DNA from 2 places in the Serpentinimonas sp. SSL01 genome. Region 2 is predicted to be linked to the other one. Evidence: predicted binding sites of a transcription regulator. Region 2 holds the regulator's gene; the other holds the start of a gene.
What was found. The regulator FliA, encoded in region 2, starts transcription of late flagellar genes. The targets are predictions, from matches to a motif close to CTAAAGTTTNNNNNNNNNNNGCCGNTA.
Positions count from the first base shown of each region.

Region 1: the regulator FliA is predicted to act here: its motif matches at 4,730-4,756, upstream of ACVMK0_RS06245 (flagellin N-terminal helical domain-containing protein).

Region 1 covers NZ_CM150487.1:1,305,614-1,317,369, reverse strand. Annotated here, with positions in the region: gene ACVMK0_RS06260 (glycosyltransferase) at 1-900, opposite strand, end outside; gene ACVMK0_RS06255 (flagellin N-terminal helical domain-containing protein) at 1,003-1,857, opposite strand; gene fliD (flagellar filament capping protein FliD) at 2,091-3,548, opposite strand; gene ACVMK0_RS06245 (flagellin N-terminal helical domain-containing protein) at 3,769-4,620, opposite strand; gene ACVMK0_RS06240 (hypothetical protein) at 4,854-5,042, shown strand; gene ACVMK0_RS06235 (endonuclease/exonuclease/phosphatase family protein) at 5,050-5,781, shown strand; gene clsB (cardiolipin synthase ClsB) at 5,778-7,013, shown strand; gene folE (GTP cyclohydrolase I) at 7,040-7,765, shown strand; gene ACVMK0_RS06220 (HesA/MoeB/ThiF family protein) at 7,801-8,571, opposite strand; gene ACVMK0_RS06215 (S41 family peptidase) at 8,611-10,077, opposite strand; gene gpmA (2,3-diphosphoglycerate-dependent phosphoglycerate mutase) at 10,207-10,950, opposite strand; gene ACVMK0_RS06205 (rhodanese-like domain-containing protein) at 11,032-11,457, shown strand; gene grxC (glutaredoxin 3) at 11,480-11,734, shown strand.
Region 2 covers NZ_CM150487.1:460,532-472,287, forward strand. Annotated here, with positions in the region: gene flhA (flagellar biosynthesis protein FlhA) at 1-1,850, shown strand, start outside; gene flhF (flagellar biosynthesis protein FlhF) at 1,847-3,397, shown strand; gene ACVMK0_RS02160 (hypothetical protein) at 3,390-4,130, shown strand; gene ACVMK0_RS02165 (RNA polymerase sigma factor FliA) at 4,105-4,821, shown strand; gene ACVMK0_RS02170 (hypothetical protein) at 4,851-5,300, opposite strand; gene flgM (flagellar biosynthesis anti-sigma factor FlgM) at 5,297-5,650, opposite strand; gene flgA (flagellar basal body P-ring formation chaperone FlgA) at 5,754-6,524, opposite strand; gene flgB (flagellar basal body rod protein FlgB) at 6,712-7,140, shown strand; gene flgC (flagellar basal body rod protein FlgC) at 7,153-7,560, shown strand; gene ACVMK0_RS02195 (flagellar hook assembly protein FlgD) at 7,581-8,237, shown strand; gene flgE (flagellar hook protein FlgE) at 8,269-9,543, shown strand; gene ACVMK0_RS02205 (flagellar basal body rod protein FlgF) at 9,582-10,325, shown strand; gene flgG (flagellar basal-body rod protein FlgG) at 10,356-11,138, shown strand; gene ACVMK0_RS02215 (flagellar basal body L-ring protein FlgH) at 11,229-11,756, shown strand, end outside.

The DNA of each region.
Region 1 (11,756 bases), 850 kb from region 2:
GGGCAGGGCGCTGGCGGCGGCTTGGGTGGTTTCGATGAAGCGCAGCACGTCTTGGCGCCAGTTGGCCATGCGCTGGGCGTATTCACTTGCAAAAAGTTGCACGGTGTCGTGTGCGCGTTGCACATCGGCCGGGTCTTCGCCCCAAGACTGGCCGCTCTGGCCCCAGTAGTTGAAGATCGGTTCAAATTTGGGTAAATTTTGCTCGTTGGGCAAATGCACCACCGGGCAGCCACAGAGGCGGGCTTCAAGCGTGGCGGTTGTGCCTTCGTAGGTGTACAGCACCTTAGCGCGACGGTACAGGGCCGCTGTTTCGGCGAGCGTTTTGGGTTTTTTTGGTGAGATTTCGACGGCGTCAGGGCCAAAATCGCGCACTTTGCCGGTGTAGCGGTTGTAGTAGTACAGCACCAAATCTCGCGGCGTCTGCTCGGGCGCAGGGCAAAACAGCGTGGTATCAATGGTCGGGAGTTCTAAGGTGGGCGCGCCCGGATAGAAATAGGGGTTATAAGCAAAGATCAGAGTGCTAGGGTCAAAGGTTTTGGGCCCCTGCCCAAAAACACCGGGGTAATACATGACAAAGCGCACGGCCAAACCCAACTCTAGGGAATGACTGGCCGACACCTCTGGATAGACCACGATCGGCACTTGGCGCGCCTGCCAGTGCGCCCGCTGGATGGCGGGGGTGAGTTGCGGCGTCCACAGCGCACCATGGGTGCGCGCCGCTGTGATGAAAGCAGGGTAGCCGAGCTGGTTAAGCAGGCTGCACAATTCGTGCAGCAATCGCACGCCCGCTGAGCTTTCAGCATGATCGGGGGCGACGATGTAATAAGGGTGAGCCGAAACGCGGTAGCACGATGCACCATTGGGCAGATCGAGCAGGCGTGGCAGGACTGTTTTATCCATAAATGCGTGCATCCAAACAATAAGCCTGAGGCCCACGCACACTGCGCATCAACCCAGTGTCCTCAAGGCCCCCCCAGTGGGCGAGAAAACCGCAGCCCCCCGTCAGCCCTGCAGCAACCGCAACACGCCCTGGGGCAGCTGGTTGGCCTGGGCAATCATAGCAGTGCCAGCCTGCTGCAAGATTTGCGCACGGCTCAGGTTGGAGGTCTCGGCGGCAAAGTCGGCGTCCATGATGCGACCGCGGGCGGCAGACTGGTTCTCGACAGCGGTGCGCAAGAAGTTGATGGCGTTTTCGAACCGGCTCTGCACCGCGCCCAGGGTGGCACGGGTGGCGTTGATGGTAGACAGCGCCGTGTCAAGCGCCGAGAGCACGTCAGAATTGTTCGCGTTCGTCGTGGTGTCCAGACCCGTGGCCCCGCCACCATCTTGCGTCACTCCTGACATATCACCGGTAGCATTATTGATATTGAGGGCCGAACCAGCGATGGTGATGGTCTGGCCCGAGTTGGCGCCCACTTGGAAGGCGAAATCGGTGTCGGTGGTAAAAAGGCTGGTGCCGTTGAACTGCACCGCGCTGATGGTGCGGTTGACCTCGTTGCGCAACTGGGTGAACTCTTGGTTCAGGGCACCCAAATCGCCGGTGGTGTTGGTGGAGTTGATGGCCTGCACCGCGAGCTCACGCATGCGCTGCAGCATGTCGCCAATCACCGCCAAGCCGCCTTCGGCCACTTGAGCCATGGAAATGCCGTCGTTGGCGTTGCGGATGGCCACGTTCATGCCGCGCACCTGGGTGTTCATGCGGTCGGCGATGGCCAAACCAGCGGCGTCATCGCGGGCGCTGTTGACACGCAGGCCCGATGAGAGCCGCTGCATCGAGACGGCGAGCGAGTTTTGCGTGGTGATCGCGTTTCGCTGGGCAGTGAGCGAATTGACGTTGGTGTTGATGGTCATGGCCATGAAAGCTCTCCAAGAAAAGGATCGACGGGCGTTATCAATCCACTCGGCAGGAGCTGCTTTTTAGGGCGCTGTGCAGGCTCACCGGGTGATGGCCGAATTGTTCATCCGGTGCAAAAAAACAAAACCCCGATAAACGGGGCAATGGTTGGGCTTAACGGGCGTTTAAGCGCCGCCGGGCTTAAAGCGCGCCCTGTGGGCAGCTGCAACCACACAGGCGCGGTGGGCTCAGCGTGTCAGCTGGTGTTGCGGTTCCACTGCGCCAGCTGCTGGGACACAAAACTGCCCAAGCCGTTGATGGCGCCCAGCGAGTTGTCGAGCCGGCTGTACTGCGCCAACAGGTTGGCGCGGGTGCGCACCAGGCGCTCTTCCATCTGTTCGATGCGGTCTTGCTTGCGCTCGGCGCTGGCTTGCAAGGCGGTGTTGCGCCCGCTCACGGCGCCTTGGATGCCGTTGGCGGCCATGGCAAAGTCGCGCAAGCGCCGTGCCACGCCGCCGGCGTTGTCTGCGCCGGCGGTGTCGGTGAGCAGGCTGCGCAAGGCGGCTGGGTTTTGCAGCGCGGCGTCGAGCCGCGTGGCGTTGCTGCTCAGGCTGCCGTCGCGCTGCAGTTGCAGCCCCATGTCGCTCAAGCGGCCCAGGGCCGCACCCGTGGGCCCGCCCGGGCTGCCCACCATCTGGCGCAGCATGTTTTGCAGCCCGATGGCGGTTGAGTCGCCTTGCAATGGGCCGTTGTTGCTTCCGCCCGGGTCCACCCGGGTGAGCTCGGCCAGGGTGGCGCTGATGCGGTTGAAGGCGGTGCGAAAGTTCTCGATCGCTTCGCGCACCACGGTGTGGTTGGCTTGCACGCTCACCTGCACAGCCGTGGCTGCGCTGCCGGGCAGGCTGGCGGTGGTGGTGGCCTGCAGGTTGAGCGTGACGCCGGGCACCGGGTCGCGCACGGTGTTGGTGGGCGAGTTGAGCGCGATGCCGTCGATGCTGAACTGGGCGTCGAGCGCATCCTGCGTGCGGCTCATGCCCACCAAGGCGGTGCCGCTGTGAAAGTGATTGAAGCTGCCCAGTGCGCTCGTGCCGTCGGTCACGGCGGCGCCGCCGGCGTTGAGTGCACGCACCTCAAAACCAGCCGCCGCGCCCGTGTTGCTGCCGCGCAACAAGAGCTGCTCTTGGCCGCCGCTGCGCACCACGATGGCGCTCACGCCGGCATTGGCCGTGTTGTTGATGCGGCTGGCCAGGGTGCTCAGGGTGTCGCCGGCCTGCACCGCCACCGCCACCGGCGCGCCGCCGGCAAAGCTGTTGCCATTCCAGGTGCCGGTGCGTATTTCGAGCGTACCGGCTTCGCCTATGGGGCTGTCGGCGGCGCGCGCACTGGTGACCGTGCCTTGGGTTTGCGCCAAGCGCGCCACCTGCACGGCAAAGCTGCCGGTCAGGGCCGTGGCCGTGGCGCTGCCGCTCACGGTGTTGTTGTTGGAGGTATTGAAGCTGCGTGTGCCCCACAAGCCGGGGTCGAGCAGGCGGCTGGCGGCATCTTGCAGGCCGGCGAGGTCGGCGCGCACGCGGGCGTAAGCCGAAATGCGCGTTTGCAAGCCGCTGGCTTGGGCTTGCAGCTGCTGGATAGGCCGGCGCTCGAGCGCCACCAACTGGTTGACGATGGCGTTGACATCGAGGCCGCTGCCAATGCCGGGCGATGAGAGGGCCATGATGAACTCCTAAGGGGGATGGAGGCGGAGGTGACAAACCGCAATCTGCCCTTTATAGCAGGGAGCGCCAAAAATGAAAAGCCAAAAAACCGGTGCCGATTGCGCAATTTCGGCCACACCGGCACCAAGCAACAAGGCCAAGGCCGGCACGGGGGTGCCGTGCAGAGCTTGGCCTTGCGGCAGGGCGCCGCTGCCCGTGCGCCCCGCGCTGCTTAGGACTTTAGCGCAGCAGGGCCAGCACGCCTTGTGGCAACTGGTTGGCTTGGGCGATCATGGCGGTGCCTGCTTGTTGCAAGATTTGGGCGCGGCTCAGGTTCGCGGTCTCGGAGGCAAAGTCGGCGTCCATGATGCGTCCGCGGGCAGCTGCCTGGTTCTCGACCGACGAGCGCAAGAAGTTGACCGTGTTCTCAAAACGGCTCTGCACCGCACCCAAGGTGGCGCGGGTGGCGTTGATGGTAGACAGCGCCGTGTCGAGCGCCGAGAGCACGTCAGAATTGTTCGCGTTCGTCGTGGTGTCCAGACCCGAGGCCACGCCAGTGCTTTGCGTCACTCCTGACATACCACCGGCTTCAGCGTTGATATTGAGGTCCGCACCAGCGATGGTGATGGTCTGGCCCGAGTTGGCGCCCACTTGGAAATCGAAGTTGTTGGTGGTGGTAAAAAGGCTGGTGCCGTTGAACTGCACCGCGCTGATGGTGCGGTTGACCTCGTCGCGCAACTGGGTGAACTCTTGGTTTAGGGCACCCAAATCGCCGGTGGTGTTGGTGGAGTTGATGGCCTGCACCGAGAGCTCGCGCATGCGTTGCAGCATGTCGCCAATCACCGCCAAGCCGCCTTCGGCGGTTTGCGCTAGCGAGATGCCGTCGTTGGCGTTGCGGATGGCCACGTTCATGCCGCGCACTTGGGTGTTCATGCGGTCGGCGATGGCCAAACCAGCGGCGTCGTCGCGGGCGCTGTTGACGCGCAAGCCCGATGAGAGCCGCTGCATCGAAGTGGCGAGCGAATTCTGGGTGGCGATCGTGTTGCGCTGGGCAGTGAGCGAATTGACGTTGGTGTTGATGGTCATGGCCATGATGCAGCTCCTAGGAAGCAGTTACGAATCACCCCGGCAGAGCCGGAGGGTCAAAACCAACCCCATGCTGGCTTGACGACGAACCCTTGTGCAAGTCCGTTATGTAGGTTTTCGGGTGTGAGCGCGTAAACTTGAGTGCGCAATTGCAAATATTCTTGCGCCCAGCACAGCTTGCAGCCAGAATTTGAATCTGCCACCGCTCGACCCCGCCACCGCCCCAGGAGCCCCGTGCCATGCCCCCTCTGCCCGCCCGCAAGCCGCACATCAGCCCCGAAGATTACCTGGTGGGCGAGCGCCAGAGCGAATGGCGCCACGAGCACATCAACGGTCAAGTCTATGCCATGGTGGGCGCCACCGACCGGCATAACCTGATCGTCAACGCCCTAGCGGTGGCCCTGACCCCACCCGCTTTGCTGGCATGATTGGGGCATGAATTCGCTGCGCGTTGCCACCTACAACATCCACAAGGGCGTACAAGGCCTAGGCCCGGCGCGCCGGCTCGAAATCCACAACCTGGTGCACGCGGTCGAGCAGTTCGACGCCGATCTGGTCTGCCTGCAAGAGGTGCGCGGCGTCAACCGCAAGATGCAGCGCGCCTTTGCCCATTGGCCCGCGGGCGACCAAGCCAACTTTTTGGCGCCCGAGGGCTACGAGGCCGTTTACCGCAGCAACGTGATCACGCGCCACGGCGAGCACGGCAACGCGCTGTTAAGCCGCTGGCCGGTGCTGGGCCACGGCCACCACGACGTGACCGACCTGCGCTTCGAGCGCCGCGGCATGCTGCACGTCACGCTGCAGGTGCAGCAGCGCCCGGTGCATGTGGTGGTGGTGCACCTGAGCCTGATCCCGGCCAGCCGCGCGCGCCAGGTGCAGGCGCTGGGGCGCTTTGTGCAGCAGCACGTGCCAGACCACGAGGCGCTGGTGGTGGCGGGCGACTTCAACGACTGGGACCAGCGCCTGCACAAGCCCATGGCGCTGTTGGGCCTGCACACCTTCGAGGACATCCGCCTGCCCACCTTCCCGGCCCGGCTGCCGCTGCTGTACCTGGACCGGGTGTATGTGCGCGGCCTGCGCCTGCTGCACGCGCAGGTGCCGCACGGCAAGGCCTGGCGCAGCATGTCGGACCACCTGCCGCTGATTGCCGAACTGGGCTGGCCATGAAGCACCCCATGTGCACCGGTCACCGGCTGCGCCTGCTCGAAGGCGGCGCAGCGCTGTTTGCGGCCATGGCGCAGGCCATCGACCGTGCGCAGCACCTGGTGCACGTGGAAACCTATATCTTTGAGTTTGCGCACGATGCGCTGCAGGTGGCGCAGGCGCTCGAGCGCGCAGCGCAGCGCGGGGTCACGGTGCGGCTGGTGACCGACGCCTTTGGCACCCCCAAGCCACCGGCCGAGTGGCGCGCCCGGCTCGAAGCGGCCGGGGTGCAGTGGCGGGTTTATCGACCCTTGGGGCCCATTGGGTTGCTGCTGCCGCGCAACTGGCGCCGCCTGCACCGCAAGCTGTGCATTGTCGATGGTGTGCTGGGTTTTTGCGGTGGCATCAACCTGATCGACGACCGCGACGACGTGCTGCTCGGGCGCCTGAGCGCCCCCAGGCTCGACTACGCGCTGCAGGTCAGCGGGCCGTTGCTGGACGACATGCAAGAGGCGATGGAGCAGCTCTGGTGGCGGCTGCAGGCGCTGAGCTCGGCGCGCCAGCACGCGTTTCGGGCCGCCTGGCAGGCGCTGCGCTCGGGCTTGCCCCAACCCGAGCCTTGGCCGTGGTGGGAGCACCCGGTGCATCCCGAGCAACCGCAGCTGGAGCAGACGGTGCAGGGGGCCGCGGCGGCGTTTTTGCTGCGCGACAACGTGCGCAACCGGCACGACATCGAACGCGCCTATCTGGCCGCGATCGAGCAGGCGCGCACCGAGATCGTGATCGCCAACGCCTACTTCATTCCCGGGCGGCGGCTGCGCCGGGCGCTGGTGCGCGCAGCCCAGCGCGGGGTGCGGGTGCGGCTGCTGCTGCACGGCAAGTACGAGCGTTTTTTGCAATACCACGCGGCGCGCCCGGTCTATCACCAGTTGCTGGCGGCCGGGATCGAGATTTTTGAGTACGCGCCCAGTTCCTTGCACGCCAAGGTGGCGGTGGTGGACCAGCGCTGGGCCACGGTGGGCTCGACCAACCTCGACCCGGTCAGCCTGCTGCTCACGCGCGAGGCCAATGTGGTCACGCGCGACGCGGCCTTTGCCAGCTTGCTGCGCGAGCGCTTGGCTGAGCTGATGGCGCACGCGGGCGAGCGCGTCGATGCAGCGCGGCTGGCCAGCCGCCCGTGGCAACAGCGGCTGCTGGACCGGGTGGCGTTTGGCCTTATGCGCGCCATGCTTTATTTGGGTGGCTACCGCTACTAGGTTTGAAGCTGATAGGATCGCAGCCCATGCTGATGCAAGCCCCCACCCCCACCCCTGCGGCCGAGAGCGAAGCCGGCACCCCGATGTCGGTCGTGATTCGCCAGCGCCTGCAGGCGGCGCGCAAGCGCTTTCACGCCAACGACAACATCGCCGACTTTGTGCGGCCCGGCGAACTCGAGGCCCTGCTCGACGAAGTGACCGGCAAAATGCAGGGTGTGCTCGACAGCTTGGTGATCGACACCGCGCACGACCACAACACCGACCAAACCGCGCGCCGCGTGGCCAAGATGTACCTCAAAGAGGTGTTTGCCGGCCGCTACGTGCACGCCCCGGCGATCACCGAATTCCCCAACGCCGAGCACCTCAACGAGCTCATGATCGTGGGCCCGATCACCGTGCGCAGCGCCTGCAGCCACCACCTGTGCCCGGTGATCGGCCAAATCTGGGTCGGGGTGTTGCCCAACGAGCACACCAACGTCATCGGCCTGTCCAAATACGCCCGCTTGGCCGAATGGGTCATGGGGCGGCCGCAAATCCAGGAAGAAGCCGTGGTGCAACTGGCCGACCTGATTCAAGAAAAAACCCAACCCGATGGCTTGGCGATCGTGATGGAAGCCAGCCACTACTGCATGGCTTGGCGCGGCGTCAAGGACATGGACAGCCGCATGATCAACTCGGTCATGCGCGGCGTGTTCCTCAAAGACAGCGACTTGCGGCGCGAGTTTTTGGCGCTGATTTCGCGCTGCAAATAAACCCGGCTGCTTGGGTACGGCCGCTTGGATATGGCCTAGGCTGCGCGCTGCCGCCCCGCAGCCGCCCCGCAAACCGGGCAGGCGGGGTCGCGCGCCAGCTGCAACGGCTGAAAATCGCTGCGCAGGGCGTCGAGCAGCAGCAGGCGCCCCACCAAGTTCGAGCCCATGCCCGACAGCAGCTTGAGCGCCTCGGCGGCCTGCATCGAGCCCACCAGCCCGACCAGCGGCGCCAGCACGCCCAGCGTGGCGCAGCGCGTCTCTTCGGGGGCTTGGGCTTCGGGGAACACGCAGGCGTAGCAGGGCGAGGCCGGTTGGCGCGGGTCGTACACCGCCAATTGGCCGTCGAAGCGGATCGCCGCGCCCGAGACCAGCGGCACCCGGTGGCGCACGCTGGCGCGGTTGAGGGTGTGGCGGGTGGCGAAGTTGTCGCTGCAATCGAGCAGCACGTCGGCCGATGACAGCAGCTGATCGAGCAAGGCCGGTTCAGCGCGCTGCGCCCAGGTGTCGATGCGCAGCTCGGGGTTGATGGCGCGCATGGCCAGCGCCGCCGATTCCACCTTGGGCCAGCCGATGCGCTCTTGGGTGTGGGCAATCTGGCGCTGCAAATTGGTGCCATCGACCGCGTCGTGATCGACGAGGCTGATGCGCCCAACGCCAGCCGCCGCCAGATACAGCGCCACCGGCGAACCCAGCCCACCCGCCCCCACCACCACGGCATGCGCCGCCAGCAAGCGCTGCTGCCCGGCGATGCCGAATTCCTCGAGCAAAATGTGGCGCGAGTAGCGCAGCAGCTGCGCGTCGCTCAGATCGGGCAGGGCGGTTGGGTTGGACAAAGTGGGTGGCTTTTAGTTGGCGTTGCGCTCTGCGGCTGGGCGCTCGCGTGCGCTCTGGCTCACCTGCACCGGCAGGCCTTGCAAGTGGTTGAGCGCTTGGCGCAGCTGGAAATCTTCGGCCGAGCCGAACTCGGGCAGCAGGCGCTGCCCGGGGTTGAGGCGCTGCTGCTCTTCGAGCCGCTGGCGCGCCGCTTCGCGCTCTTGCTCACGCTGGCGTTCGCGGGCTCGTTCTTCTTCGCTGAGTTCGCGCGCCGGGGCACCGTTGTGGCCGGCGCTGATGTCGGCTTGGCGCGGGCGCAGCGCCGCCAGCACGTCGCCGGCGGCGGTCTCGTAGAGCCAGAGGTCGGGCACGATGCCGCGGTCTTGGATGGCGCGGCCGCTGGGACTGAAGTAGTGCGCCGTGGTGAGCTTGAGGGCGGTGTCGGGACCGAGCGGGCGCACGGTTTGCACCGAGCCCTTGCCAAAGGTCTGGCTGCCCATGATGGTGGCGCGGCGGTGGTCTTGCAGCGCCCCGGCCACGATTTCGCTCGCCGAAGCCGAGCCTTCATTGACCAGCACCACCAGCGGCACGGTGCGCAAGCGGCCTTGGGTGGCCTCGGTCAGGCGCTGGATGTGGTCGGGGCCGCTGCGCAGGTAGTAGCGCGGCGCGGCGCGGAAGGTGGCGCGGCTCTCGGGCAACTGGCCGTTGGTGCTCACCACCACCACGTTTTCGGGCAGGAAGGCGGCCGACATGGCGACCGCCGCATCGAGCAGGCCGCCGGGGTCGTTGCGCAAGTCGAGCACCAGCCCGCGCAGCTGCGGGTCTTGCTGGTACAGGGCCTGCACTTGGCGCGCAAAGTCTTCGATCGTGCGCTCTTGGAACTGCGACACCCGCACCCAAGCGAAGCCGGGCTCGATCATGCGGCTGCGCACGCTCTGGGTGCGAATCTCTTGGCGCGTGATGGTGACGCTGAAGCTGCGGTTTTCGCTGCGCCGCATGATCATCAGGCGCACCTGGGTGTTGGGCTCGCCGCGCATGCGCCGCACCGCCTCACCGATGGTCATGCCGCGCACCGGGGTGTCGTCGATCTGGCTGATGAGGTCGTTGGCCATCAGGCCGGCGCGAAAGGCGGGCGAGCCTTCGATCGGCGAGACCACCTTGACGAGCCCGTCTTCCATCGAGATTTCGATGCCCACGCCCACGAAGCGGCCGGCGGTGCCTTCGCGGAATTCGCGGAATTCTTGGGGATCGAAAAATTGCGAGTGCGGATCCAGCCCAGAGACCATGCCCGAGATGGCGTCGTGGATGAGCTCGGTGTCGTCCACCGGCTTGACAAAATCGCTCTTGATGATGCCATAGACGGCGGCCAACTGCTGCAACTGCTCCAACGGCAGTGGCGTGACGGCCCCGCGCGCCACCGCCTGCAACTGCATGGTGGTGAGGGCGCCGGCCAAGGCACCGACGGCGATCCAACCCGCGACTTTCAATTTGTATCCCATTTGCTCAACCTCTGCCCGCAGTGGGCAACGCAACGCGCACTATAGCGCTTGGAGGGTGGGGGGCGCATTGCGTTCCCGGGAAAAACCGTTACCGCCACCGGGTGGGGCAGTGCCCGGGCCCAGCGCGGATCAGGCACGGCTTTGGCGCGCCACGGCGGCGGCTGCGGCTTCGGCCGCAGCGGCGTCGCCTAGGTAGTAGCGCCGCAGCGGGCGCAGCGCGGCGTCGAACTCATACACCAGCGGGATGCCGTTGGGGATGTTGAGCTGCACGATGTCGGCGTCGGATACGCCGTCTAGGTGCTTGATCAGGGCGCGGATCGAATTGCCGTGCGCCGACACCAGCACCCGCTGCCCGCTGGCAATGGCCGGCGCCAGCGTCTGCTCCCAGTAGGGCACCATGCGCGCCACCGTGTCTTTCAGGCATTCGGTCAGGGGCACTTGGTGCGCTGCGAGGGCGGTGTAGCGGCGGTCGGTGCGCTCGCTGCGCACGTCGTCGGCGGCCAGTGGCGGTGGCGGGGTGTCGTAGCTGCGCCGCCACAGCAACACCTGTGCTTCACCGTACTGGCGCGCCGTTTCGGCCTTGTTGAGCCCTTGCAGGGCGCCGTAGTGGCGCTCGTTGAGGCGCCAGTCTTTGAGCACCGGCAGCCAGGCGCGGTCCATGGCGTCGAGGCAGTGGTTCAGGGTGTGGATGGCGCGCTTGAGCACGCTGGTGTGGCAAAGGTCGAATTCCCAGCCCTCGGCCTTGAGCAACTGCCCAGCCGCCAGCGCCTGCGCCACGCCGGTGGGGGTGAGATCGACGTCGGTCCAGCCGGTGAAGCGGTTTTCGAGGTTCCAGGTCGATTCGCCGTGGCGGATCAGGACGAGCTTGTGCATGGGGGGAATTTCTTGGGTGTGGGGCGGGCTAGACGAAGATGTGATTCTAAAATACCAGCTGCTTGTGTTTTGAGGATTGCCGTGGATTTCATTTTGCAAAATTGGGTTTTGGTGCTGATTGCCGTGACGGCGCTGGCGCTGCTGTTGTGGCCGATGTTGAGTGGTGGCGGCGGTGCCGGCAGCCTCACGCCCAACGAGGCGGTGCAGCTCATCAACCGCGAAAAAGCGGCGGTGATCGACGTCTGCTCGCTCGACGAATACACCGCCGGGCACATCGGCTCGGCCAAGCACGTGCCGGTGGACGAGCTGGAAAAGCGCTTGTCGCAAACAATCAAGAACAAAGCCACGCCGCTGCTGCTGGTGTGTGCCTCGGGCATCCGCTCCAAACGCGCTGCGGGTGTGGCCAAAAAGCTCGGGTTCGAGAAAGTGCACACGCTGGCCGGCGGCATGGGAGCTTGGCGCGCGGCGGCCTTGCCGGTGCACAAAGGGCCGCCGGGCAAGGGCTGAACGCGCTGCCGGGAGCTTGCACATGGCCCAAATCACCCTTTACAGCAGCGATTACTGCCCTTTTTGCCACCGCGCCAAGGCGCTGCTGCGCGCGCGCGGGGTGCAGGCGTGGGACGAGATCGTGGTCGATGGCCGGCCCGACCTGCGCGCCGCCATGACCGAGCGCGCCGGGCGCAGCAGCGTGCCGCAGATTTTCATCGACGGCCAGCACATCGGCGGCTGCGACGACTTGCACGCGCTTGATGCGCGCGGGGGGCTGTTGCCCTTGCTGAGATAATTGTCCTTGGTCTGCCCAGTTT
Region 2 (11,756 bases):
TGATGCGGCTGGCGCTCAACGTCGCCTCGACCCGCGTGGTGCTGATGGAAGGGCACCAAGGCACAGGGGCCGCCGGCAACGTGATCGAGGCCTTTGGCACCTTTTTGGTCGGTGGCAACTTTGCCGTGGGCGTGATCGTGTTCTTGATCCTGGTGGTGATCAACTTTGTGGTGGTCACCAAAGGCGCCGAGCGCATCGCCGAAGTGGGCGCGCGCTTCACGCTCGACGCCATGCCGGGCAAGCAGATGGCGATCGACGCCGACCTCAATGCCGGCATCATCACCGACAAAGAGGCCAAGCAGCGCCGCGCCGAAGTGGCCGAAGAAGCCGACTTTTTTGGCAACATGGACGGTGCCGCCAAGTTTGTGCGCGGCGACGCCATCGCCGGCATCCTGATCCTGCTCATCACCATGATCGGTGGTTTTGCGATCGGCATGTTGCAGCACAGCATGAGCGCCAGCGATGCCTCGGCCACCTACATCACGCTGGCCATCGGCGACGCGCTGGCGGCGCAGGTGCCGGCGCTGCTGATCTCGGTGGCGGCGGCGATGGTGGTCTCGCGCGTGGGCAAAGAAGAAGACTTGGGGCAGCAGATCGTCGGCCAAGTGTTCGATTCGCCCAAGGTGCTGGGGATCAGCGCGCTGGTGCTGTTTTTGCTGGGCATCATTCCGGGCATGCCCAATGTGGTGTTTCTGAGCTTTGCCTTTGCCCTCGGGGGGATGGCGTTCTGGATCGGCTGGCAGCAGCGCCAGGCCCAGGCCGCCAGCGCGCAGGCGCAGCTTCAGGCCAATGCCCCCGCGCCGAGCGATGGCGAGGCCTCGTGGAACGACATGCAGCCGGTCGATCTGCTGGGCCTCGAGCTGGGCTACCGCCTGATTCCGCTGGTGGACAAAGCGCGCCAAGGCGATCTGCTCACGCGCATCAAGGGCGTGCGCAAAAAATTCGCCCAAGACGTGGGCTTTTTGCCGCCGCCCGTGCACGTGCGCGACAACCTCGAGCTGCGCCCGAGCAGCTACCGCATCGCCCTGCGCGGCGTGGTGGTGGGCGAGGGCGAGGTGTTCCCGGGCCAGTTCATGGCCATCAACCCGGGGCACATCCGCACCCCGCTCATCGGCACCGCCACCACCGACCCAGCCTTTGGCCTGCCGGCGCACTGGATCGAGGAACGGCAAAAAGAAAACGCGCAAATGGCCGGTTACACCGTGGTTGATTCCGAGACCGTGCTGGCCACGCATTTGTCACACTTGATGCAAGTCCATGCCGCCAGATTGCTGAGCCGCACCGAGGTGCAGGAGCTGGTGGCGCACGTGGCCAAACTGGCCCCCAAACTGATCGAGGAAGTGGTTCCGGCCATGGTGCCCATCGGCGTATTTCACAAGGTGCTGCAGCTGCTGCTCGAAGAGTCGGTGCACATCCGCGACGTGCGCACCATCGTCGAGGCCTTGGCCGAACACGCCGGCCAGACGCAAGACCCGGCCGAACTGGCGCGGCGCATTCGGCAGGCGCTGGCGCCCGCCATCGTGCAGCAAATCTACGGCCCGGTGAGCGAACTGGAAGTGATCGCCATCGAGCCCGGGCTCGAGCGCTTGCTCACCCAGGCCCTGAGCGGGCAGGGCTCGGGTGCGCTCGACCCCGGCGTGGCCGAACTGCTCACCCAGTCGGCGGCCCAGGTCTCGAACCGGCAGGAAGAGAAAGGCATCCCGGCCTGCCTGCTGGTGCCCGACGCCATTCGCAGCGCCATGGCGCGCCTGCTCAAACGCGCGGCGCCCCGCCTGCAGGTGCTGGCGCACAGCGAAATTCCTGACACCCATTTGATCCGCATCGGCCCAATACTTGGAGAGCCCGCATGAACGCCCAACGCTTTATAGCCCCCAACTCGCGCGAAGCCATGGCGCTGGCCAAGGCCACCTTTGGCGACAGCGCCGTGATTTTGTCGAGCCGCTCCGTTGATCAGGGCTTTGAAGTGGTGGCCACCAGCGAAGAAGACCTTGGGCAGTTGCGCACGCAGGTCGCGGCCGTATCCAAGCCGCCACAGCATCCTGATGAGCGCATGCAGCGCGCCAACCTGCAGCAGCGCGCCGAGAGCCAGTTGCCGCGCAAGTTGGCGGGCAGCAGCGTGGCCCAAGACACCGAAGCCATGGCCATGAGCACCTTGTCGTTCCAAGACTATGTGCGCGAGCGCATGCTGCGCAAGCGCCGCGAAGCCATGCAAAGTCCCCAGCGTTCGGAGCCCATGCCCAGCGAGCCCACTCACGCCCAGGGCGCGGCGCCTCCACGCCTCGCAGCGCCCGAGCGCGATGGCTTTCGGGTCCAGCCAGACGAGCACGACTTCCGCTTGCGCTTCACCCAGTCCGCGCCTGAAGCAACCAAGCCCAAAGCTCGGCCTGCGCAGTCCAGTCCGGCGCCCGAAGCGCCCAAAATTCCCAAGGCTGAAGCCACGCCCAATGCCGCTGCGCGCCTGACCGAGCAAATCGACAAGCTGCAAACGCTGATGGAAGAGCGCCTGAGCACCTTGGCTTGGCTCGGTCAGGCCAAGCAAAACCCGATCGAGGCCGGTCTGCTGCTCAAACTCATCCGCTGCGGTTACTCGCCCACGGTGGCGCGCGCCGTGATGGAGCGCCTGCCCGAGCGCTACGCTCCTGCCGAGGCCTTTCGCTGGACGCAAGAGGTGTTGGCGCGCAACCTGCGCACCCACCGCGAAGCGGGCCAGCTGTGCGACGAGGGCGGGGTGTTTGCGCTGGTGGGAGCCACCGGAGTGGGCAAAACCACCACCGCCGCCAAGTTGGCGGCGCAGTGCGTGCAGACCTATGGGCCCAGCAGCGTCGGCCTGATCACGCTCGACAGCTACCGCGTGGCCGGCTACGAGCAGCTGCGCTCCTATGCCCGCATGCTGGGCGTGGTGGCGCACCTGGCGCACGACCGCGCGGCGCTGCAAGACTTGCTCGAGCTGCTGGCCAACAAGCGCATGGTGATCATCGACACCGCCGGGCTTGGGCAAAAAGACCCACGCATCGCCGAGATGATGGAGCTGCTGGACTCACCCAGCATCAAAAAACTGCTGGTGCTCAACGCCGGCGCCCACGGCGACACGCTCGACGAGGTGGTGCACGCCTACGTGGGCAGCGGCCTACACGGCGTGATTTTGTCCAAACTCGATGAAGCCGCGAAGCTCGGGCCGGCGCTCGACACCTTGATCCGGCACCAGCTGGTGCTGCGCGGCCTGAGCACGGGTCAGCGCGTGCCAGAGGACTGGCAGCGCCCTGATGCCCCGACGCTGGTGCGTTTATCAATGGCCACCAGCAGCAAATCGTCTTTTGACCCCAAAGAGGCCGAGCTGCCCTTCTACTTTACCGAATCGGGCCAGGTGCGGGTGCCTTTGGATGGCCGCCATGTTTGAATCCGGCTTCGACCAAGCCACAGGGCTCGCGGCCCTGCACTTGCAGCCCCCCAAGCGCTTGTTGCCGGTGGTGCACAACCCCGACCCGGCGCTGGCGCAGGCGGCACTGCTGCGGCTCGAAGACGGTTTGATGAATTTGGGCTTAAGCGTGCTGCCGCTCGATGGCATGCCCGAGACCGGTGGCGCGCTTTCCAAGTCGAGCGTTTGGCTGGAGCAGTCGGAGCAGGCGCTGCCCGAATCTGGGGTGTTGCTCTGGCAGGCCCCGCTGGAGGCGTGGGCGGTGCGGTTGGCCGATACCCAGGCGCGCCCGCTGGTGCTGCTCAATGCGGCCCCGGCGAGCTTGGTGAGTGCCTACAACGCCATCAAGGTGTTGTGGCAGGTGGCGGCCCTGCAGGCGCTGGTGCTGTGGCTGCCCGATGCCGACCTAGCCGCGAGCCAGTCTGCGAATTGGGATCGAGGCATAGAGCCAGATCCGGTTCGAACACTGCGTCAGCAGGCTTTGCGTCACCTGGGTCTGAGGCCAGCGGTGTGGCCACTCGGGTATGATCGTCAGCGGGGTGTCTTGGACCCAGCGGCTGGCGAATCCTGCATGCAACGGGTTCTGGAAACGGCGTTGGTGCTGCAAGATAGCGTGAGACAACCCCATGTACATTCCTTTTCACACCAGTTTTTCGCGCTTTCAGCCGACCAGACCCGCTCAGTTTCTGATGTACACCGCCAAAGGCACGCTTGACCGCGATGCCCAACTCAGACGCCATAGCCCTTTGGTGCTCCGTTTGGCGCATCATTTGATGGCGCGACTGCCCGCCAGCGTCGATATCGATGACCTGATCCAGGTTGGGATGATCGGTCTCAACGAAGCCCTGACGCGCTACGACCCGGCGCAAGGGGTGCAATTCGAGACCTTTGCCAGCCAGCGCATCCGTGGCGCCATGCTCGACGAGTTGCGCGACGGCGACTGGCTCTCACGCAGCTCGCGCAAGCAACAAAAAGACATCGAGGCGGCGGTGCAACGGCTGGAACAGCGCCTGCAGCGGGCGCCGCGTGAATCCGAGATCGCGCTCGAGCTCGGGCTGTCGCTGCCCGAATACCAGGAGATGCTGGGCCGGGTGCGCGGCTCGCAGCTGGTCTATCTCGAGGACTTGACCGGCGGGACGGAAGACGAGCCGTTTCTCGACCGCTTTCTGCCCGCGGACGAAGGTGCCAACCCACAGGCTCAGTTGAGCGTGCAGCGCATGCGTGCGGCCTTGGTCGAGGGCATCAACAAACTGCCCGAGCGCGAGCAGCACGTGATGAGCATGTATTACGAACATGACATGAACCTCAAAGAGATCGCTGCCGTATTGGGTGTGACCGAGTCGCGCGTGAGCCAGTTGCACAGCCAGTCGATCGCCCGGCTGCGGGCCCGGCTTCGTGCCCACTAAAGCACGCGGGCCCAAACAGCTTCGGTGTTTCAGGTTTTGAAGTAGCCCGATGCTGCCCCGTTGCTCGAGGCGAAAGGGCTGGCGCGCCCAGCCAAGCGGCTATAGGCTTTGACGGCGTCGGCTGGGAAAAGCACATCAAGCGCACGCTGCGCTTGTGCCGACAGGCGGGTGTTGGTCTGGCTGATTTGCTGGATATCGGCGCCTAGGCGCTGCAATTGCAATGCAACCTCAGCAGGTACGGCCGCGCCCTGCGTGGCGGTTTTCTGCAGCAGCGGCAGGTGGTGGGCCATAGACCGGTTCAGTTCTGCGACGGCAGCAACCAAGGCATCCGCGTTTTCGCCATCTATAGATTCCAGCGCCAAGCGCTGCACCGCAGCAACAGCCCCGCGCAAGGCCGTCAAGGTCTCAAGTGCCGCGCGCCAACCGGGGTCGCCAGCAGGGGTGGGCGGGGGCTTGCGCACCAAACCCGGGTTGCTCATCGCATGGGGGCAGAGCCGGTTTCAGAGCGGGGTGCAGAGGCCGCCACGCCGAGCATTTCACGCGCCTGAACCAGCACCTGATCGGCGATGGCTTCGGCGTTGACCGAAAACGAACCGTTTTGGATTGCGCTGCGCATGGCCTGCACCTTTTCGGCGTTGAAAACGTCGGCGCCGGAGCGCGCCACGTTATTGGTCATGGTCTGGGTCACGGCCGAAAGCCGCACCTCGACACTGGCCGCGGTTGCGGACCCGGTGCTGCCAACCGCCTGAGCGGGCACGGCTGCCCGATCCAACATTCGCGTGGACGGACTAACTGCAGCAGGCTTGTCGGTGAGGTGATTGACGTTCATGACGCGCTCCAAACCCCCAGATAAGAGGGGCACTTGAGAGCCTTATCGGCCGAATGAAGCCCGACTTTAACCTTTTTTTGCGGTTCTGGCTATGGCGCTGGTGTCACAGGCGTACAGCGACTGTGTCGGCGTTGATGACCACCCCGTTCACGATTTGCCGATTCGGTAGCCGCACCCGCACCGCTTGGCCGAGCACCCCGTGGCTGAGCGCGGTACCACTGGCGCTTAGTGTAAAGCCCGCGCCATCGAGTTGCAATTTTACTTGGCTGCCCGAGGCAAACATTTGCGGTGCGCGCACCATGCCGTTGCGCAGCACTTGCCCAGGTTGCAGCGCGCTGACCGCCGCCAGGCCCAGCCATTGCTCGGAGCGGGTCAGCGGTGGCGAGGGGTGCGCGGCCCAGTCGATCTCGGTGAGCTCTAAGTCGGACTGGGTCAAGGTGGTACCGGCTCGCACTGGCTGGCGGATGACCCAAGCCGGGCCCCAGGCGCGCACCTCGATGGGCAAAAACACCGTCCAAGCCACCGGGCCTTGCACGCAGCGCAGCCCGATGCGGGTGCGGCCCCAGAGCCGCGTGTTGTTGGGCATAAAGGGTTCGACGCGAGCGCATGGGGCCAATTGCAGACGGCTGTCGAAGCGCCCAACCACCACCTCGGGGCGCAAGGGCAAGTCGGAGCTGGCTTGGGCGATCAGCTGTTCGTTGATCCAGCGCTCAGTCTGTTGCGACCAGGCCTGGTGTGCAGGGCTGGGCTGGGTGGAGGCGGCGGCACCGCTCAAGCCCATTGCGAGCGCCAATACCCACCCCAGCAGCAGGGCAGCATGCCGCACGCGGCTGCGCTGCGGCCTTTGGCAGGGGCAGAGTGGGTTCGGGCGCATGGGGGCAGGTGTGGGTATGGACGGTGTCGCAGCACTGTAGCCCAGTCGTGGGTGCGGGTTGAGCGGAAATAGCCGGCCAATGGGCCGCTTATTCAAGGCTTAACAAGGGCTCAAGTTTTCCACAATCGCGGCATCGGGGCCGAATTCGCTGCAAGCGCCCCCCAACCGCAAGCCGCAGGAGCGCAAGATGTTTGAGCCACTGACCCGGCGTCTCGAGTTCTTCTCGGACGCGCTGCAGTTGCGGGCCCACCGCCAGCAGGTGTTGGCCAGCAACATTGCCAATGCTGACACGCCCGGCTTTGTGGCGCGCGACTTCGATTTTCGCCAAGCGATGGACAGCGTGCGCTCGCGCGGCCCCGAGTTGCGCGCCGGGGCCATGCCAGTGCTCACCGGCGGCGACGCCCGCCACCTGCGCACGTCTGCAACCCTGGCCGACGTACCGGATCGCAACCGCGTGCAGTACAGCGTCCAGACCCAACCCAGCCTCGACGGCAACACCGTGGACCTAGACCAGCAGCGCGCCAACTTCATCCACAACGCGGTGCAGTACGAGTCCACGCTGCGCTTCATCAACGGCCACGTGCGCACCATGCTCAGTGCCATCCAAGGCCAGTAAAGGAGCACCATCGTGTCGATGTTCACCATTTTCAGCGTCTCGGGCAGCGCCATCAGCGCCCAGTCACAGCGCCTCAACACCGTGGCCAGCAACTTGGCCAACGCCGACGCCGTGGCCGGGCCCGATGGGCAGGCCTACCGCGCGCGCCAGGTGGTTTTTCAGACCGTGCCCATGGGCAACAACCCGGCTTCGCAAGGGGTGCGGGTGCAAGACGTGATCGAAAGCCAGGTACCCAACCGGCGCGTGTTTAACCCGCAGCACCCCAACGCCGACGGCGAGGGCTACGTGACGCACTCGAACGTCAACCCGGTCGAAGAAATGGTCAATATGATCTCGGCTTCGCGCTCGTACCAGAACAACGTCGAAGTCATGAACACCGCCAAACACCTGCTGCTGCGCACGCTGCAGATGGGCCAATAAGCGCACACCGGAGCCTCGCCATGTTTATGTCTGCCCTGAGCCGCACCGAGATCGACGCCTACAACGCCAAAGGCGGCGCGCAAGGCCAGGCCACCGATCCGCAAGCGGCGCAAGACCGTTTTCTCAAGCTATTTGTGGCCCAGTTGAGCAACCAAGACCCGCTCAACCCCATGGACAACGCGCAGATGACGAGCCAGATGGCGCAGATCAACACCGTCACCGGCATCCAGCAGCTCAACCAAACCGTCAAGTCGCTGGCCGAGCAGTTTGGCCAGACGCAAGCGGCGCAGGCCGCCAGCTTGGTCGGGCGCCAGGTGGTGGCCCAGGGCAATGCGCTGAGTGTGCACAACGGCGTGGTGCAGGGCAGTTTCAGCCTGCCCCAAGCCAGCGACAGCGTGCGCGTCGATGTGCTGGGCCATGCGGGCGAGTTGCTGGGCAGCACCAGTCTGGGCCCGCGCGGCGCCGGTTTGCAACACTTTGACTGGGTGCCCGAAGGTGTGGATGCGGCGCGCGTGGCCTCGATGCAGGTGCACGCCATGGCCAATGGCCAGGCGCTCACGGCCATGCCGCTGGCGCGCCAGCGCATCGAATCGGTCGGCATCATCGAAGGCCAAGTGCATCTGCGCGCCGCCGACGGCAGTACCCTCAAGCAGCAAGACGTGCTGGCCTTTTTATGAACAATATTCCCAGCATTGATTGGAGCACGACATGAGTTTTCAAACCGGTTTGTCAGGCCTGAACGCGGCTGCACGCAACCTCCAGGTGATCGGGCACAACATCGCCAACGCCAACACCACCGGCATGAAAGCCAGCCGGGCCGAGTTCGCCGAGGTTTATGCCGCCGCTTTGGGCGCGACTGGCGGAGCCAGCGCCGGCATGGGGGTGCAAGTGGCCGCGATAGCGCAACTGTTTACGCAGGGCAACCTCAAAATAACCGGCAATCAGCTCGATCTGGCCATCAACGGGGCCGGGTTTTTCCAAGTCAATGCCCCCGATGGCAGCCCACTGTTTACCCGAAACGGTGAGTTCAAACTCGATAAAGACGGTTTTATCGTCACCAACACCGGCGCGCGCCTGCAAGGTTTTGACACCGACGCGTTGGGTCAGCGCACCAGCGCCGTGACCAGAGACCTGACGCTGCCCACCGGGCAGCCGATTCCGCCACGAGCCTCTGGCATCACGGGGTCCAACCCCTTGAGTCGAGGCATAGAGATCACGGCCAACCTCGACGCGGGTGCGGCGATTGAGTCGCCTCCGACAGCCCCCCTGACGGAGTCCCAAAAGCGCTTTGGTACCGCGCTCAATGCGTTTGATGCGCAAGGCAGCCCGATTGCCGTGCAGCTTTATTTTGTTAAAACGGCCGCCAACACCTGGCAAATTGCAGCCAGCTTGGACAATGGCAACAGCTTGTTGGCAGGCGGCGGCGCCCTGACTTTTGGTGCCAATGGTCAGTTGGCTTCTTCAGCCATATCGAACATCACGATTCCGGCGGCGGTCGCTCCCGCCACCGTGCCGAGTTCAGCGCTCACCATTCCCCTCACTCTGGAAGACTCTGCCGGCACCCCCACCCTGACCCAGTTCGGCTCCCGTTTTGGTGTTTTTGCCCTGACCCAAGATGGTTATGCCGCCGGCGATCTGACCTCGATCGATATCGCTGAAAACGGCGTGGTCATGGCGCGCTACTCCAACGGCATTTCGCGCGCCGAAGGCCAGGTCGCTTTGGCCAACTTTCGCAACTTGCAGGGCTTGCAGCCGATCAATGGCGGCTTCTGGGCGCAGACCTTTGCATCGGGACCTCCCACATTGGGCGGTCCGCAAGAAGGCGGAGTGGGTTTGGTGCGCCAAAATGCGCTGGAGGAATCCAACGTCGAACTGACCCAAGAGCTGGTCAACATGATGGTCGCGCAGCGCTCGTACCAGGCCAACGCGCAGACCATCCGCACGCAGGACCAGGTGTTGCAGACCCTGGTCAATATGCGCTGATGCCGCAAGCTGCGCACTAAACGCCGAGGAGCCCGAGCATGGACCGCATGATCTATCTAGCCCTGTCGGGGGCCAACGCGGCCATGCACCGCAAGCAGGCGCTGACACACAACCTGGCCAACGTGAGCACCAACGGCTTTCGCGCCGAGATGTCCACCTTCCGCTCGGTGCCGCTGCGCGGCGAGGGGGCGAGCACGCGCGCCTTTGCGCTCGAAGCGACCGCCGGCCACCTCGACACCCCTGGGCCGATCAACCAGACCGGGCGCAACCTCGATGTGGCCGCTGCCGGGCGTGCCTTTTTTGCTGTGCAGGCGCTCGACGGCACCGAGGCCTACACCCGCGCCGGTGCCTTGCAGGTGTCGGCCCAAGGGCAGCTGGTGGGCGTCAACGGCTTGCCGATGCTCGACGACGGCGCGGCCCCCATCGCGGTGCCGGCCAACGCCCAGGTGATGATCGCCAGCGACGGCACGGTGAGCGCGCGCGTGGGCGAGGAGCCGCCGCAGGCGCTCGGACGCCTCAAGCTGGTCACGCCCGACGACGCGGCGCAGCGTCTGGTGCGCGGCAACGACGGCCTGTTCCGCGGCGCCGACGGCGGCCCGCTGCCGGCAGACGCCACGGCCACGCTGATCGACGGCGCCCTCGAGGGTTCGAACGTGAACCCGGTCGAGGCCATGGTCGGCATGATCAGCGTGGCGCGCCAGTTCGAACTGCAACTGCGCATGCTGCAAAACGCCGAACGCAACGACCAAACCGCCGCCCGACTGTTGAACCTGCAGGGCTAAACCCGGCCCTTTGCACCCTAGGAGCACACCATGATCAACGCCTTGCAGATCGCCAGCACCGGCATGCGCGCGCAGCAAACCCAGCTCGACGTGATTTCGCACAACTTGGCCAACGTCTCGACCACGGGCTTCAAGCGCAGCAGCGCCATGTTCGAAGACTTGATCTACCAAAATCTGCGTCAGGTCGGGGCCCCCAACGCCGAACAGGCCGAGCTGCCCACCGGTTTGCAGCTCGGGCTGGGGGTGCGCACCGTGGCCACCGCGCGCACCTTTACCCAAGGCAGCTTGCAAAAGACTGAAAACCAGCTCGACGTGGCGATCAACGGCGACGGTTTTTTCCAGATCGAAATGCCCGACGGCAGCACCGCCTACACGCGCGACGGCAGCTTCAAGATCACCGCCGAGGGCCGCTTGGTGAACAACAGCGGCATGCCAGTGATCGGCGCTGTGACCATTCCGCGCGATGCGCGCAGCGTCACCATCGGCGCAGACGGTCAGGTGACGGTGCTGGTGGGCACCAACCCGGCGCCGCAACCGGCGGGTACGATCACACTCGCCACCTTCATCAACCCGGCGGGGCTGGAGCCGCGCGGCCAAAATCTGTTTACTGAAACCGCTGCGTCGGGCGAGGCGGCTGTGGGTGCACCCGGCAGCGAAGGGCGCGGCCCGGTGCTGCAGGGCTTTTTGGAGAGTTCCAACGTGAATGTGGTGCAAGAGCTGGTGGCCATGATCCAGACCCAGCGTGCCTACGAACTCAACTCGCGCGCCGTCCAGACCTCGGACCAGATGCTGGCGCGGTTGGCGCAGATTTGAAGCGGGTTGAAGCGATTCCGCAACCGCGCCCTTAAACCCAGCCGACCTTCCGGATTACGCATCATGAATCCCTTACTGCCGCGCAGGCCCATGGCTGTGCATTTTGCACGACCCGTACGCAGCGGCCCACGTGGGTCGGTGCTGCTGGTGACCCTGTTGGGCGCGCTGGTTTTGAGCGGCTGCGAAACCCTGTCGCAAGTGCCCCAGGTCGATCTGGTGCCGGCGCCGCGCACCCTCGACTTCCCGCAGGCGCAGGCCGCACCGGCGGCACCGCTCAACGGCAGCTTGTTTGCCGCCGCCACCTTTCGTCCGGGCTTTGAGGACCACCGCGCGCGCTTGGTGGGCGATGCGCTCACGATCCAGATCAGCGAACGCGTCAGCGCCACGCAAGAGAGTGCGACCACGGTCAACCGCAATTCGGAACTCAGCGCCGGGGTGACCGCCTTTCCGCTGGCGCGCGCACGCGAACTCGGACGCCTGAATGCTGCGGCCGAGACCGAAAACACCTTCAACGCCGACGGCTCGACCGAAGCCACCCACACCTTTGCCGGCAGCATCACGGCGGTGGTGACGCAGGTGCTGCCCAACGGGCACCTGGTGGTGGTGGGCGAAAAACAG